Regions from separate parts of the Weizmannia sp. FSL W8-0676 genome, predicted to be linked through region 2. Evidence: riboswitches for the same ligand, from Rfam matches in the RefSeq annotation. Region 2 holds a riboswitch; the other holds the start of a gene.
What was found. Region 2 has a riboswitch for cyclic di-AMP ahead of NST20_RS13240 (cation:dicarboxylase symporter family transporter). Riboswitches for the same ligand answer to the same signal wherever they lie in the genome.
Positions count from the first base shown of each region.

Region 1: linked by a shared signal. The riboswitch ahead of NST20_RS01940 (APC family permease) and the one ahead of NST20_RS13240 (cation:dicarboxylase symporter family transporter) in region 2 are both predicted to bind cyclic di-AMP.

Region 1 covers NZ_CP151954.1:390,872-394,291, reverse strand. The annotation lists gene NST20_RS01940 (APC family permease) at 1-1,780, opposite strand, end outside; cyclic di-AMP (ydaO/yuaA leader) riboswitch at 1,890-2,038, opposite strand; gene NST20_RS01935 (glycine--tRNA ligase) at 2,440-3,420, opposite strand, start outside.
Region 2 covers NZ_CP151954.1:2,664,796-2,668,215, forward strand. The annotation lists gene NST20_RS13235 (metallophosphoesterase) at 1-554, opposite strand, end outside; gene NST20_RS13240 (cation:dicarboxylase symporter family transporter) at 782-2,083, opposite strand; cyclic di-AMP (ydaO/yuaA leader) riboswitch at 2,288-2,435, opposite strand; gene NST20_RS13245 (histidine phosphatase family protein) at 2,664-3,284, shown strand.

The DNA.
Region 1 (3,420 bases), 1.0 Mb from region 2:
CTTTTTCCCATAGAAGGCGCATCCGGATGAGGAGCGCAGACTGGTTGTGCAAAATGTTTTGCCAGCGTTTTTTCGGGATGAATTGCGGAATGAGCACCATGACCTGGTACTCGTTTTCTTTTGCTTTCCGCTGGATAATTTCCAAAAATTTTGCAAGTGGCTGGACAATGCTCCGGTAAGACGAGTGCAGGGTGACAAGGCGGACACCACAACCCCACTCTTTCCACTTTTCTTCCATTTTCTTCTCGTCTTCATGATCAAAAGCGACATAAACGGCAATGACCTGATCCGAGAGCGATTTTGCATAATTAATCGTCCGCTCCACGACCGTTGTAATGCCGGCCACCGGGACAATGATCACATTGGAGTGGATTTCTTCCTGGAACTTGCCTTTAATCCGCAGCTGCTCGCCGACCGCCTCGTAATGCCGGTTCACTTTCCGGAAAATATACATGACAATCGGCAGGAAGATCAAAACCGGCCATACTTGCGTAAATTTCGTAATGAATAAAATCGCAAGGACACTAAATGTAATAATGGCACCGACAAAGTTGACCGACATTTTGCCGGCCCAGCCCCTCGGCCTTTGAGTGACCCATTTCACAATCATGCCGCATTGCGCAAGCGTAAACGGAATAAACACGCCGACTGCATACAATGGAATGAGGCGCTCGGTATTGCCCTGGAATGCCACAATTAAAATTATGGAAGCAACGCCGAGAAAAATAATGCCGTTTGAGTAACCAAGCCGGTCACCGCGGATCGTGAACATGCGCGGCATAAATTTGTCCCTTGCCAGGTTAAAAGCGAGCTGCGGGAACGCTGAGAACCCGGTGTTCGCAGCAAGCACGAGAATTAAAGTCGTAGTTGCCTGGACGAAATAGTACAAAACACCGTTGCCAAGTGTCCGGTGGGCCATTTGCGATACAACGGTTTCTGTTTCTTTCGGTGCAATGCCGAGCCAGTATGCGAGAAAACTGATGCCCGCCAAAAGCGATGCCAGAATGATACCCATCATGGCAAGCGTGCGGGCTGCGTTTCTCGGTGCCGGGTCGCGGAAGTTCGGGATCGCGTTGGAAATGGCTTCGACCCCTGTCAATGCCGAACAGCCGGATGAGAAAGCTTTTAACAAAAGAAACAGTGAAATGCCGGCGACCGGCGTACCGATATGCGGATGCAGGTTTTGCGGAATTTGCCCCGTTACTGTTTTGAATAAACCGACAACAATGATGACTAACAATGAAAATACGAACAGATAAACCGGGTAAGCGAGCACATTGGCCGATTCCGTCAGCCCGCGCAAATTCAGAATCGTAATGATCAGAACGAGAAAAACCGCAATCTGCACACTGTACGGATGCAAGCTCTGAAACGCGGAAGTAATGGCATCTGTTCCGGCTGAGACGGAAACGGCCACCGTTAAAATGTAGTCCACCAGCAAAGATCCGCCCGCAAGAAGGCCAGGGGTGACGCCGAGATTTTCTTTCGAGACACGGTATGCCCCGCCGCCTTGCGGATAAGAGTAAATGACCTGGCGATAAGATAAAATAAGTGCAGCCAATAAAATTAAAATGCCGACTGTAATTGGAATAGAATACCAAAATGCCAGCGCCCCCACTGTGGCAAGTACAATCAGCACCTGTTCAGGCCCGTACGCAACAGATGAAAGCGCGTCGGATGAAAGAATGGCCAATGCTTTTAACTTGGTCAGCTTCTGCCCTTCAAGTTCATTTGAACGAAGCGGTCTCCCAATTAACAATCGTTTTATCGTGGTGAACATTTGAATGGTCTCCTTTTATCTGCAGTGTTTCAAAAATGCTTCCCCTAAAATAAGAAAAACCACAAAGAGAATTCATCTTCCCTGTGGTCTATTGCCCGATCACAGTTTCACATCCTCTCTTATAACGCTGACGGGGTTAGCTGTCGGGTTCGGGCATAAGAGTGGCCCTGCCTTTTAAAAAAAGGCTTCACCCCAGAGCGGCGCGCGGCCGCCAACCTGGTTCCCCCGTTCCGTTTCCGGATTAAGCGGTTCAGTTATGGAACGCAAATTTTATATACGACATCCTATCTTACTCCCGTTGCCATTGTTTGTAAAGACTATTTATTGATATAAATATTCATGGGAAGGTTTCTCTCCAGATGTTCATTTCGGCGTGTACATTTAGATGAGACCGCGGCTTCCCTTTTTTCTACTTCTGCCCTTTCGAGTAAAATTTTACACATACGTACCCTTGCGTTTCGGTATGTCCATCTTTACCCGCCAAATCCCCGGGCAAACTGTCTTTGCTCCTGGTACTTTAATTTTCAATTATGCTTCTTTGTAGAATATCCGAATGTGCCCAAAGCATGCAAAAAGCAGGTTTTTCGGCTATTGGAACAGCAGATAAACGAGCGGGAAAGGTAACAAAAGGCAAAAAACCCGCAAGCTGCGGGCTTTTTTTAAAACTGAATTTTTTCTTCTAAAAAGGCTTTTAGTTCCGTGATTGGCACGCGGGTTTGCTCCATGGTGTCGCGGTCGCGGACGGTCACCATGTGGTCATCGCGCGAATCGAAGTCGTATGTGATGCAAAACGGCGTGCCGATTTCGTCCTGGCGGCGGTAGCGCTTGCCGATCGACCCGGTTTCGTCAAAATCAACCATAAACGTTTTCGACAAATCCGCAAAAATGTCGCGTGCTTCATCCGATAATTTTTTCGATAACGGCAGCACTGCGGCTTTGTAAGGCGCAAGGGCCGGATGCAGATGCATCACCGTGCGGGTTGTGCCGTCTTCGAGTTCCTCTTCTGCATAAGAGTCAATCAGGAATGCCAGCGCTACACGGTCCGCCCCGAGCGACGGCTCAATGCAGTACGGAACAAAGCGTTCATTCGTTTCCTGGTCAAGATAAGTGAAATCCTCGCCGGAATATTCCATATGGCGTTTCAGGTCGTAATCGGTGCGCGAGGCAATGCCCCACAATTCGCCCCAACCGAACGGGAAGTTGTATTCAAAGTCGGTGGTCGCGTTCGAGTAATGGGACAGTTCTTCTTTTTCATGGTCGCGCAGCCGCAAGTTTTCTTCCTTCATGCCGAGATTCAGCAAAAATTCGCGCGCATATTGTTTCCAGTAGTCAAACCATTTGAGCTCTTCGCCCGGCCTGCAGAAAAATTCAAGTTCCATCTGTTCAAATTCGCGCGTGCGGAAAATGAAGTTCCCCGGGGTGATCTCGTTCCGGAAACTTTTTCCGATTTGAGCAATCCCGAATGGCAGTTTTTTGCGCATTGTCCGTTGCACATTTTTAAAATTGACGAAAATGCCTTGTGCGGTTTCCGGGCGCAAATACAATTCATTCGTGCTGTCTTCGGTTACGCCCTGGTACGTTTTGAACATCAGATTGAACTGGCGGATGCCGGTCCAGTCTTTGCTGCCGCAATCCGGGCA
Region 2 (3,420 bases):
TGCCGGTCTTCCACTTTTTTATTCAAAATCACATAGGGTTTAAAAAAATTTTGGTCATCTGTATCATTTTTTTCGAAATTATAGTATATATTGGCATTCACAAACGGAAACTTTGCTCCGCTGATCGTCTGTTTCAAAAAATCAAGCCCGTAATGAAAATCATGATTGCCCACGGTCGCCGCATCGTAATTTAAATGGTTCATCACACGAATAAACGGGTGAATTTCCCCCTTTTTTAACGGGCGCCGGGCAACATAAGCAGCCATTTCATTCCCTTCGAGCAAGTCCCCGTCATCAAACAGCATCGTATTTTTTGCCGCTTTCCTCTCCGCCGCAATGAGTGAAGCCGTGAGGGCAAGCCCGTAAGTCTCCGCCTCAGTGCGCGCGGCATAATCGTAATTCAGCATATAGCCGTGCAAATCCGATGTCTCCAGCAAACGCAAATCGACAGTGGCCCGTTTCGGCTGAAACCAAAAAGCCGCATCCGCATGTTCCGTCCGGGGAAAAAGAGCGAGGGACAGTACCGCTGCCCACAGCAGCATTTTTTTGCCCATCTTTATCCCTCCAAAAATCAATACATGCTGTGAATAGTTTGTGCTCCGGGGTGCTCATTATTGCAGCCCGGCCGGTAACAATCCTTGGAAACAGAGGCACAATTTTTTCGGGCCCATGCAAAAAGGGGACACTGCCGATGATCTTTCAACGGACAGAACATTCGCAAACAAAAAAGGCACCCCGCCCCTGTTCCGGCAGTGCACCTTCTTTAACTTCATAGCTGATTTTAAGATTCCGTTACATATTTGTGATCTTTGGAATCGTGCCCGCCGCCGCTGATTTCAGCAAGGTACGCTTCCCCTTTTTCTTTGTCATATTTTCCTTCCCATTTTGACACAATAATGGTTGCCAGTGTATTCCCAACGACATTGCAGACTGTTCTTGCCATATCCAGAATACGGTCAATCCCGGCAATAAATGCAAGGCCTTCAATCGGAATGCCGACCGTTCCCAGCGTCGCCAAAAGCACGACGAATGAAACCCCCGGAACACCGGCAATGCCTTTTGACGTGACCATAAGCACGAGCACCAGAGAAATTTGCGCACCGATGGACATATGAATCCCATACATTTGCGCAATAAACAGCGCCGCCAGCGACTGGTACAAGGTCGAGCCGTCCAGGTTGAAAGAATATCCGGTCGGAATAACCAGTGTGGTGATCGATTTCGGGCAACCGAATTTTTCCATTTTCTCCATGAGCCTTGGCAGTACCGCTTCTGAGCTTGCAGTGGAATAGGCAAGGATCAATTCGTCTTTCAGGATCTTGAAGAGATTGAAAATATTTACACGGAAAAGCCAGCCAATCAGGCCAAGCACGACAACCACAAAGAAAATAATCGTGCCGTAAACCGTGAAAACAAGCTTGCTCAGCGGGATCAATGACTTGAGGCCGAATTGCGCAACCGTTACGCCAATAAGGCCGAATACACCGATCGGGGCCACTTTCATGACCAAATTGGTGACATAAAACATCGCTTCACTGACACCCTGGAAAAAGCGGAGCACCGGTTTTCCTTTTTCCCCGATGGCTGCCACCCCGATCCCGAACATGACAGAGAAGAAAATGATTGGAAGCATGTTCCCTTGTGAAAGGGATTCAAACAAGTTCGTCGGCACAATATTTAAGATCGTATCGACTATGCCATTGTGCTGCGTCTCTTTCGTTGTTTCCACATAACTGCTGATCGATGTTTTTGCCAGCGAACCCATATCCACCCCTGTACCCGGATGGAACAAGTTTCCGGCCAGCAACCCGACTACAATTGCAATGGTCGTGACAATTTCAAAATAGATTAATGCTTTCAGGCCGAGCTTTCCAACCTGCTTCATATCTCCTGCACCGGCAACACCGACAATCAGGCTTGAAACGACAATCGGGATCACAATCATTTTAATCAAGCGCAAAAAGAAATCGCCAAACGGCTGGAGAATATGGGCCACGGTGTCATTTCCGTGAAAAATGCCGCCGATCGCAATACCGAGAATCAGGCCGATAAAAATCTGCCAGGCTAAACTCACTCTTTTCATGTAGGTCCCTCCCAGATGCCAATATTTTTTCAAAAAGCGCAGTACGCAAGCTGCATACCGGATTGTTTGTAAAACTCAAATTGCAGATACCACCGGTTTCCGGATTTCCATGCGGAAACCGAATTTGCGGATGAAAAAAAACCACGAAAGAGAGAAATTCCTTCGCAGCATTTTTGCTTAAAAGGCGTGTCCAAAAAACACACGCAGTTCTCTCCAGACGCTTACGAGGTTAGCTGACGGATTAGGGAATAAAGAGTTTCCCTACCTTTCAATGAAAGGTTTCACCCCTGGTGCCCAAAGCACCCGTTGGTTCCCCCGTTTACATAAACATGTAATTGAGCGATGATATGAAGTTTTTAAAAAATAAAAAACAACTCATCCTTCTCCAATGTTTTAGCGTCCTTTGCCATTATATAATATTTTAATATAATATAGCAAATAAATTTTTTTATAGCGAGAGGCCGGACGCATTCGCGTTGCATAGCCGGCATCAATTTGCTGGTCATCCGCGGGAGATAGCATTCCACGCTTCAATTTGCTAAAATAAAACCAGTTGATACTTTGTGAAAAGAGGTACATTATGACACTTTTTTATTTTGTGCGCCATGGCCAGACAGAATGGAACGCCGACCGGAACAGATATTGCGGGAGAAGCGATATCGGTTTGTCTGAGACCGGCGTGCGGCAGGCGAAACTGGCGGCAGGATTTTTAAAGGACATTCCGTTTGATGCGGTTTACGCATCAACATTGGGCCGTGCTGTCCGTACGGCAGAAATTCTCGTGAAGGGGCGGAATTTGGAAATACACCAGGATCCGCGTCTTGTCGAAACGGACTTCGGTGCCTGGGAAGGAGAACGGCAGGAAGACTTTTCCGTAAACTATGCGGATAATTGGGAGGCATGGCTACAAGATCCGGGCGCGACACATGCGGGTTATACGGGGGAAACGGCCGTCCAAGTCTATAACCGTGTCCGTGCCTGTATCAATGAGCTGGTGGAAAAACATCCGGAGGAAACCGTCCTTGTTGTGGCCCACAGCATGGCAATCCGCTTTTTCGTCGCCGGAACACTGGAAGTCCCGTTTAAAAATTACCGGATGATCCCGCAAGACAACACGGGCATTACAATTTACAAAGAGGCACCGGAAAACGCCGGATTTCTGGCCATTAATCTCAATACGCATTTATATGCAATAAAATGAGGGTTAGACATTTTCAGAATAACGATTGCCCATTGCTACAGGAACCCAGCCCATGCCGGTTGAATAACGGAACCGGCATGGGCTGGGTTATTTGAAAATGAACGTAAGCCATGATGCGTTTTTATAATTTGTTTCA